DNA from 2 places in the Desulfocurvus sp. DL1XJH-121 genome. Region 1 is predicted to be linked to the other one. Evidence: predicted binding sites of a transcription regulator. Region 1 holds the regulator's gene; the other holds the start of a gene.

Region 1 (5,505 bases):
ACGTTCATGGGCTTGGGCTCGTAGGAGTCGGTGGCCTGGATGGCGGGCACGCGCTCGCCCTCTCCGGAATCGGAGAAGCTGATCACGTCCATGCGCACGGATCCGCGCTTGCGCCTGATGTCCTTGGCCTTTTCCCGTGCCTTGCGCACCTGGGCGTCCAGCTTGTCCAGCACCAGGTCCACGGTGGAATACATATCCTCGGACTCTTCGTTGGCGGACAGGTTCAAATCGTCTCCCGTGAAAACCACATCGGCCTTTTGCCGGAACTTGTCCACGGACAGATTGACCAGAAGGGAGGCGTTTTCCGTCCTTGCGTACTTGAAGAGCTTCTCGAAACGATTCTTGGCGTACTTCTTCAGATGGTCGGAGGGTTCGAAATTCTTGAAGTTGAAATTGATCTGCATGGGCGTCCTCCTAACTTGAGGTGAAGAACACCGGGGATTCCCGGTCATCTTCAGTGTAGGACGAAACCAAACCAAAATAAAGGGACCAGGAGGCGGGCAGATCAAAAAATCTGTTTGCGCTTGGAGGACGAAAGAATACCCAGTGCGCTGCGGTACTTGGCCACGGTGCGCCGGGCGATGTTGATCTGCAGGTCGTCCTTGAGCATGTCCGCCAGCTTTTCGTCGGACAGGGGCCTGCGCGGGTCCTCCTTGTCGATGAAATCCTTGATCATGGCCTTCACGGACTCGCTGCCAACTTGGCTGCCGTCGTCCAGGTCCAGGGCGCTGTTGAAGAAGAACTTCAGCTCGAACACGCCGTGGGGCGTGGACACGTACTTGCTGGTGGTGATGCGGCTGATGGTGGACTCGTGCATCTCGATGTCGTCGGCCACGTCCTTGAGGATCAGAGGCCTGAGCTTGCGGACACCGTGGCGGAAGAACTCGCCCTGGAAGCGCACGATGCTCTCCATGACCTTGTACAGGGTGCGCTGGCGCTGGTAGAGGCTCTTCATCAGCCAGACCGCCGAGCGCATGCGGTCCTGCATGTACTCCTTCTCGTTGGAGCTGCGGGTCTTGACCGCGTCCACGTAGTAGGGGCTGATCTGCAGCCGGGGCATGCCGTCCTCGTTGAGCACGATGACGAACTCGCCGTCGTACTCGTACACGAACACGTCGGGGGAGACGTACTGCGGCTCGCTGCCAGCGAAGGAAGACCCGGGCATGGGGGCCAGGCTCTTGATGACGTCCAGGTACGCCTTGAGCTCGTCCATGGAAAGCTTGAACTTGCGCGCGATGGGCTTGTAGCGGCGCTTCTCCAGGTCCTCCAGGTGGTCGGAGACCAGGGAGACGAGAATGGGGTCGTCCAGGCCCAGGGCGTCCATCTGCACCAGCAGGCATTCGCGCGGGGAGCGCGAGGCCACGCCCAGGGGGTCGAAACGCTGCATGCGCAGGATAACGGATTCCACCACCTGGGGGGAGACCCCGCAAAATTCGGCCAGTTCGTCGGTTTCGGCGCGCAGGTAGCCCAGGCCGTCGAGGTTGCCGATGACGACCTCGCCCACGGCGGCTTCCTCGGGGGTGAAGTCGGAGAGCCTGAGCTGCCAGTCCAGATGGCTTTCCAGGGACGGCTTGGAGGACAGGCGCGCCTCAAAGGACATGCCCTCCTCCGGCGTCTCGTACTCCCGCATCTGGACCTGTTTGGCCGTGGAGGAGAACTCGCCGAGGTAGCTTTCCCACTCGGCGCTCTTGATGAGCTCCTGCTCCACGTTCACGGGCTCGGAATCCCCGCGGGTCTCGGACGGCGTCTCGGCGCGGTCCTGGACGGCCTCGCGGGCCTCCTCGGACATCTCCTCGGGCTTTTCCTCCAGCAGGGGGTTCTCCAGCAGCTCCTGCTGGACCATGTCCACCAGTTCCAGGCGCGAGAGCTGCAGCAGCTTGATGGCCTGCTGCAGCTGGGGGGTCATGACCAGCTGCTGAGAAAGCTTGAGTTGCTGTCTGAGTTCAAGTCCCATATCGAGGAGTACGCCTTCCCTATGCGGAGTATGCCCGCGGTTCACTCAAAGGCGCCCGGGAAACCCCCCGGGCTGCCGCGCCGTGAGCCGAATGTGAAATACCGAACGCTCCAGACCCGGACGCAGGGTGACCATGCCATAGTCCGTCGAACCTTGCAACACCGATGGCAAGGTTTTTGAATGTAAATTTAGAAATGTGAAAACAAGATCTTAGAGACTGAAGCCTTCGCCGAGATAGACTTTTCTCGCCTTCGGGTCTTCGATAATTTGCGCAGGGGTGCCGGCCAGAATAATCCGGCCTTCGTACACGAGATAGGCCCTGTCACAGATGCGCAGGGTCTCGCGCACGTTGTGGTCGGAGATAAGAACGCCAATACCCTTCTCCTTCAATCCCCGCACGATGCCCTGGATGTCGTCCACGGCGATGGGGTCGATGCCGGCGAAGGGCTCGTCCAGAAGCATGAATTTGGGGTCCAGGATCAGGGCCCGGGCGATCTCCAGCCTGCGCCGCTCGCCACCGGAGAGGTGCATGGCCTTCTGGTCCGCCAGACGGGTGATGCCCAACTCCCTGAGCAGGGAGTCGGCCTTGGCCTTCTGCTCCGCCGGGGTGAGGCGCGTGTGCTCCAGGATGATCTCCAGGTTCTGGCGCACGGAGAGCTTGCTGAACACCGAACTCTCCTGAGGCAGGTAGGACAGGCCCAGGCGCGCCCGGTCGTGCAGGGGCAGGCCCGCCAGTTCGTGGTCGTCCAGGCGCACGTGCCCGCCGTTGGGTTTGACCAGGCCCACCAGCATGTAGAACGTGGTGGTCTTGCCCGCGCCGTTGGGGCCCAAGAGGCCCACGACCTCGCCCTGCTCCACGTTGAGGCCGATGTCGTGCACCACCTCGCGCTGGCCGTACCGCTTGAGAAGCGCCTCGGCGCTGAGCACGGACACTACTTCTTCCCTTCCTTGCCGGAATCCTTGCCCTGGTCCGCCGGGGTGAAGAACACGGCCTCCACCTGGGCGTCGCGGGTGCCCTCGACCTCGCTGCGGTTGTCCTTGAGATACAGCCGGATGACCCGGCCCGCGATGGTGTTGCCCGCGTCCACCAGGCGCGGGGAATCCTCCATCACCAGCACCCCCGGCTCCACCTTGTAGGTGGCCTTGCCGCAGAAGCCCTCCTTGCCGTCGCGCAGCAGGCGAACCTTGCCCGTGGCCACGATCTTCTCCACCTCGCCGGGGTCCGCGCCCACGGAGCCCGTGGTCTTCTTGCCCGTGTCCTTGAGGACCACCAGCAGCTTGTTGCTCCAGATCTCCATGTCCGGGCGGGACACGTGCACGTGGCCGGTGAAGGTCACGCTGCGGCCGTCCTGCTCGTAGATCATGGTGTCGGAGGTGATCTTGGTGGGCACCTTGTTGCCGTCGGCGGCCAGGGACGGGACGCAGGCCAGGGTCAGCAGGACGGCGGCGCACAGGACGAGAGAGGCGAAAGGCTTCACTTCTTGGGCTCCTTTGCCGGGGCCTGGGCGGGCCAGAGGGTGCTCGTGACCCCGCCCCCGGCGGTGATGTCGTTGGAGGAAAGCAGCATGGTCAGGCGCGGGGCGCGCAGGGTCAGGTCCCCGCGGTCCAGGCGCACCTGGTCCGTGAGTTCGATCTCGCGCTTCTTCCCGGCGTAGTCCAGGCGCTTGGAATGGATGGTGTTGGGCCCGGAGACGATGAGCACGTCGGGCCACAGGGCCGCGTCCCCGGTCTCCTGGCTGACCTCGCCCTCGGAGGCGCTGACCAGAACCTCGGAACCGTCGGGGCGGTAGTAGGTGATCTTGGGGTTGGTCAGGCGCACCAGGGCCTGCTCGCGCAGGTAGTCGGCCCCGTCCGCCGTGAGCCGCCATTCGGCCTTGCCCTCGGCGCCGCGGGACAGCTCCACGCGCTGCATCACGGCCTCGACGTTCACGTCCTGGGCCAGGTCCGCCAGCTTCTTGGCGTCCTGTTTCGCGCACATCCAGAACCAGAGGCCCACGCCCACGCCCGCCCAGAGCAGGAAGCCGATGACGCAGGCCAGGACGATCTTGCGGCTCAACGCTTCCTCCACTTGGCCCACTGGGCGTCCAGGTCGCCGCGGGCGTCCAGGATGTAGCGGACGGCCTCGCGCACAGCGCCCTGGCCCCCGGCCAGTTCGGTGATGACGTCGGCCAGGACCAGGATCTCGGGCTGGGCGTTGGCAACGGCCATGGGCAGGCCCACGAGGGACATGACCCCGGCGTCCACCCAGTCGTCGCCCAGGAAAGCGACCTCGTCCAGGCCGAGCTTCAGGCGCTCGCAGATGCCCTTGAGGACGTCGATCTTGGCCGTGTGCCCGGCGTGGTATTCCTCGATGCCCAGTTCGCGCACGCGGCTGGCCACGGCCGGGGAATCCAGGCCCGAGATCACGGCCACGTGCAGCCCGGCCGCCTGGGCCAGCTTGATGCCCAGGCCGTCCTGCACGTTGAAGCGCTTGGACACGTTGCCCTGGTGGTCGTAGTACAGCCCGCCGTCGGTGAGCACGCCGTCCACGTCCAGAACCAGGAGCCGCACGCGCGCGGCCTGTTCACTGGGTTTGGCACTCATATTCGAGACTCCAGAGGGTCTTGAGGTCCTTGAGCAGGGCCCGCAGGGAGCCCAGGGGCCAGGAGTTGGGGCCGTCGCACAGGGCCTTGTCCGGGTCCGGGTGCGTCTCCAGGAACACGCCCGAGGCCCCGGCGGCCACGGCGGCGCGCGCCAAAAGCGGCACGAACTCGCGCTGCCCGCCCGAGCTGGCGCCCTGCCCGCCCGGGATCTGCACGGAATGGGTGGCGTCGAAGACCACGGGGCAGCCGAGGCCCTTCATGATGGCCAGGCTGCGCATGTCCACCACAAGGTTGTTGTAGCCCAGGCTCGCGCCGCGCTCCGTGAGCCAGATGCGCCCGTTGCCCGTGCTCCTCAGCTTGTTCACCACGTTGGCCATGTCCCAGGGCGCCAGGAACTGGCCCTTCTTGACGTTGACCACGCGGCCGGTGTTCCCGGCGGCCACCAGCAGGTCCGTCTGGCGGCAGAGAAAGGCCGGGACCTGCAGCACGTCGGCCACCTCGGCCACGGGCGCGGCCTGCTCGGGCAGGTGGATGTCCGTGATCACGGGCAGGCCCGTGGCCGCCTTGACCTCGGCCAGCCACTTGAGGCCCTGGTCCATGCCCGGGCCCCGGAAGCTGGTCACCGAGGTGCGGTTGGCCTTGTCGAAGGAGCTCTTGAACACGGCCGTGAGGCCCAGGTCCGCCGTGATTTCGGCCACGGCCTCGGCCACGCAGAGGGCCACGTCCCGGCTCTCCAGAGCGCAGGGGCCTGCGATGACGAACGGCCCGGCCAGGCTCGCTTCGAACAGATCGACGTTGGTCATGCGGTTCCTTTACTTGTCGCCGTACTTCTGCTTCTTGGCCGCGCCGATGAAGGCGGCGAACAGCGGGTGCGGATGCATGGGGTTGGACTTGAACTCGGGGTGGAACTGGCAGCCCAGGAACCAGGGATGATCCTTGACCTCCACGATCTCCACCAACTCGCCGTCC
Region 2 (4,370 bases), on a different contig from region 1:
TGTCCACGTCGGAGCGCAGGCAGAGCTCCCGGCGGCCGTAGCCGCCCACGGCCACCACTGCGAAGGGGCTTTCCTCGGGCGCGCCTTCTTCCCGGGGCCAGATTTCCCGCAGCCTGTCACGGAAATACTGGTCGAAGATCCCGCTCAGGCGGCGGCAGAATTCGTCCCCGGGAACGGCGGCAGCCTGGGCCGCCAGAGCGTCGCGCTCCCTGGCCAGAATCTGTGCCGCCTTGGACCCCTCCTGCCCCATGCCTGTTCCCCTGGGCCGCGAGCGACCCGTTTTGCGGAAGCGGCCCCGCCCGCCGCAGAGGCGGGCGGGGCCATCGCCCATAACTTGCTACGTAATCCCGGCTAGATGGCCTCGTCACCAGTTTCGCCGGTACGGATACGAACCACTTCTTCGATGGTGGAGACGAATATCTTGCCGTCGCCGATCTGGTTGGTCCTGGCGGCGTCGCTGATGGTGCGCACCACCTCGGCGGCCATGTCCTCGGCCACCACCACCTCGATCTTGACCTTGGGCACGAAATCCACCTGGTACTCGGCGCCCCGGTAGACCTCCTTGTGCCCGCGCTGGCGGCCGAAGCCGCGCACGTCGGTCACGGTCATTCCCTGGATGCCCAGTTCCGTCAGCGCGGACTTGACCTCGTCCAGCTTGAACGGCCTGAGTATGACCTCTATCTTCTTCATTCTCGCGAACTCCTTCTCGTGTATATGCACTTTGCCCAGCCGCTGACAAGCGGCAAACCTCGCGCGGCCTTAGAACTGGTAGCCCGCCTCGCTGTGCTGCGTGACGTCCAGGCCCCGGACCTCCGACTCCGTGTCCACGCGCAGGCCCATGAGGGCGTCCACGACCTTGAACAGGATGTAGGAAACCACGAAGCAGTATCCCCAGGTGGCCAACACGGACACGAACTGGATCCAAAGCTGCCCCGGGTTGCCGTAGAACAGGCCGTTGACCCCGCCCACGGCCTCGGAGGCGAAGAGGCCCGTGGCCAGCGCGCCCCAGGTGCCGCCCAGGCCGTGGATGCCCACCACGTCCAGGGAATCGTCGTACTTGAAGACGTTCTTCAGGAGCACGCCCCCGTAGCACACGGCGCCGCCCACCAGGCCGATGACCAGCGCGCCCATGGGCGTGACGAATCCGGCTCCGGGGGTGATGGCCACCAGGCCGGCCACGGCGCCCGAGGCCGCGCCCAGGGTGGTGGCCTTGCCGTGGTGCATCTTCTCCACCACCAGCCAGCCGATGAGGGCCGCGGCCGCGGCCACGTGGGTGGTGACGAAGGCGTTGGCGGCCGCCCCGTCGGCGGCCAGTGCGCTGCCCGCATTGAACCCGAACCAGCCGAACCAGAGGATGGCCGCGCCGGTCAGGGTCATGGGCAGGTTGTGGGGAATGAAGGCCTCGGAGCCGAAGCCGTGGCGGCGGCCGAGCACCAGGGCCGCGGCCAGGGCCGCCGCGCCGGAGCTCATGTGCACCACCGCGCCGCCCGCGAAGTCAAGGGCGCCCATCTCGCCCATCCAGCCGCCGCCCCAGACCCAGTGGCACATGGGGCTGTAGACGAAGACGAGCCAGAGCACGGAAAAAAGCACGAAGGGCCCGAACTTGATGCGCTCGGCGAAGGCCCCGGTGATCAGCGCCGGGGTGATGACCGCGAACATGCACTGGAAGATCATGAACAGGAGATGCGGCAGGTTCTCGGTGGGGCCGCCGGGGTCCATGCCCACTCCCGACAGGAACAGGTAGTCCAGCCCACCGATGACCCCGCTCACGTCGGTGCCGAAGGCCAGGGAGTAACCAACCACCACCCAGACCACCGTGGCCACGCCAAGAAGCACCATGCTGTGCATCGCCGTGCCCAGCACGTTCTTGGCCCGGGCCATGCCGGCGTAGAACAGGGCCAGCCCCGGGGTCATGAACATGACCAGGGCGGCGCAAACCAGGATGAAAGCCGTATCGGCTGCGTTCATGCGAACCCTCCACACGCTATTATTTTACAAAAATGGAGTACAATATAGGCATGTAATTTACGTTTTTGTAATACCTACAATTTTAGAGAATGCGCCATGGCACCTCCAACTCGCTGATTACTCTGCAAAAACGTGGAACCACACCCAGTCCGGGACCGGACGGATGGAAATCCAAGCAAGACCGGGGCCAAGAGAACCCGCCGCCCCTGTGACACAGGGGGAAAAAGAGGCTTGCCTTACATCCCTTTTTGCATCACATTCCCAGTTTCTTCACATTGGGGACCATTGCATGAGCACCGACCACCACTACCAAAAGACCTACCCCGTGTCCTGGGAGCAGCTGCACAGGGACTCCAAGGCCCTGGCTTGGCGGCTGGTGGAACTCGGCCCCTTCGCGGGCATCGTGGCCGTCACGCGCGGGGGGCTCGTGCCCGCGGCGGTCATCGCCCGGGAGCTGGATATCCATACCATAGAGACGGTCTGCGTCACGAGCTACGACTGGAAGAAGCAAGGCTCCTCCTCGGTGCTCAAGAACGCCGACCTAGCCGGAAACGGCGAGGGCTGGCTGGTGGTGGACGATCTGGTGGACACGGGCGGCACGGCGTCGCTGCTGCGCGCGATGCTGCCGGGCGCGCACTTCGCCACGGTCTACGCCAAGCCCAAGGGACGCCCCCTTGTGGACACCTTCGTCACCGAAGTCAGCCAGGACACCTGGATACTCTTTCCCTGGGACGCGGAATCGCGCTTCGTGGAGCCGCTGGCCAGGATCAAGGAAAACGGGGACGCCTAGGTCCCCCCTCACGCAAACATCGCCGGACGCCCCTTGCCCATTGTCGAGGTGCTGGGGTAAGTCTGGAGGAAACTTTTCATTCCGGAGGAGGATCATGCGCAAGGCTTTGTTGTTGGCGTTGGCGGTCGCTCTGTTGACCCTGCCCCTGCTCGGCGGTTGCGGCAGCGAGGAAAAGCCCGCTCCCAAGGCCGAAAAGGCCGAGCCCCAGGCCGCTCCGGCCGCCAAGGCCGAGACGGCCCCCGCCCCGGCTCCGGCCACGGGCGAGGAGACCAAGGTCGGCTTCATCTACGTGGCCCCGGTGGGCGACGCGGGTTGGTCCTTCGCCCACGACAAGGCCCGCCAGGAAGTGGAGGCCATGCCCGGCGTGACCACCTCCTACGTGGAGAGCGTGCCCGAGGGCGCGGACGCCGAGCGCGTGATCCTGAACATGGCCCGCAAGGGCTTCAAGGTCATCTTCGCCACCAGCTACGGCTACATGGATCCCATGTTCAAGGTGGCGGCGGACTTCCCGGACGTGGCCTTCATGCACTGCTCGGGCTACAAGACGGCCGCCAACATGAGCGCCTACTTCGGCCGCATGTACGAGGCCCGCTACCTCTCCGGCATGGTGGCCGGGGCCATGAGCAAGTCCGGCAAGCTGGGCTACGTGGCCGCCTTCCCCATCCCGGAGGTCATCCGCGGGGCCAACGCCTACGCCCTGGGCGCCCAGGCCGTGAACCCCAAGGCCGAGGTGCGCGTGGTCTGGACCAAAACCTGGTATGACCCGGCCAAGGAAAAGGAAGCCGCCAAGAGCCTGTTGGACGTGGGCTGCGACATCATCGCCCAGCACCAGGATTCCCCGGGCCCGCAGGAGGCCGCCGCCGAGCGCGGCGTCTACTCCGTGGGCTACAACACGGACATGACCTCCTTCGCCCCCAAGGCCCACCTCACCGCCCCCATCTGGAACTGGGCCCCGTTCTACAAGAACGCGGTGACCAAGATCCTTGCGGGCACGTGGCAGCACGGCTCCTTCTGGCCCGGGCTGGCCGAGGGCATCGTGGACCTCGCCCCCTACGGCGACATGGTTCCCCAGGACGTGCGCGGCAAGGTCGAGGCCAAGAAGAAGGAAATCATCGAAGGCAAGTACAAGGTCTTCACCGGTCCGGTCTTCGCCCAGGACGGCAAGCAGAAGGTCGCCGACGGCATGGTGGCCGACGACGAGGCCCTGCTGGGCATGACCTGGTTCGTCAAGGGTGTCGTGGGCACCACCGAATAGCGCGGAAACGGCATGTTCGGACTCAAAGCAGTCAACAGGCAGGAGCCCCCGGGTTGGGGCTCCTGCCTCGTTTTTCCGGCGGCCCTGGTGCTCTCCATGGGCCTGTCCTGCCTGCTCCTGGCCGTGCAGGGCAAGCCGCCGCTGGCGGCCATGGGCCTGATCTTCAGCGGGGCCTTCGGCGCGGGGCACGCCGTGGTGGACACACTGCTCAAGTCCGTGCCCATCTTCCTCTGCTCCCTGGGCGTGGCCGTGGCCTTCCGCATGCAGGTCTGGAACATCGGGGCCGAGGGCCAGTTCGCCCTGGGCGCGGTGGGCGCCACCTGGGCCGCCCTGACCTTCCCGGACCTGCCCGCCTGG

Evidence for each region. The regulator sigma-54, encoded in region 1, starts transcription at its own class of promoters, with help from an activator protein. The targets are predictions, from matches to a motif close to CTGGCACGGNNNNTGCTT.
Region 2: the regulator sigma-54 is predicted to act here: its motif matches at 2,142-2,159, upstream of ACYYG1_RS10530 (ammonium transporter).

What each region holds. Positions count from the first base shown of each region.
Region 1 is NZ_JBTVWW010000007.1:25,299-30,803, reverse strand. It holds gene hpf (ribosome hibernation-promoting factor, HPF/YfiA family) at 1-404, opposite strand, end outside; gene rpoN (RNA polymerase factor sigma-54) at 506-1,954, opposite strand; gene lptB (LPS export ABC transporter ATP-binding protein) at 2,165-2,887, opposite strand; gene ACYYG1_RS06540 (LptA/OstA family protein) at 2,887-3,432, opposite strand; gene lptC (LPS export ABC transporter periplasmic protein LptC) at 3,429-4,010, opposite strand; gene ACYYG1_RS06530 (KdsC family phosphatase) at 4,007-4,537, opposite strand; gene kdsA (3-deoxy-8-phosphooctulonate synthase) at 4,518-5,339, opposite strand; gene pyrG (CTP synthase) at 5,349-5,505, opposite strand, start outside.
Region 2 is NZ_JBTVWW010000013.1:31,807-36,176, reverse strand. It holds gene glnD ([protein-PII] uridylyltransferase) at 1-250, opposite strand, end outside; gene ACYYG1_RS10535 (P-II family nitrogen regulator) at 352-690, opposite strand; gene ACYYG1_RS10530 (ammonium transporter) at 760-1,968, opposite strand; gene gpt (xanthine phosphoribosyltransferase) at 2,258-2,758, shown strand; gene ACYYG1_RS10520 (BMP family ABC transporter substrate-binding protein) at 2,853-4,013, shown strand; gene ACYYG1_RS10515 (ABC transporter permease) at 4,026-4,370, shown strand, end outside.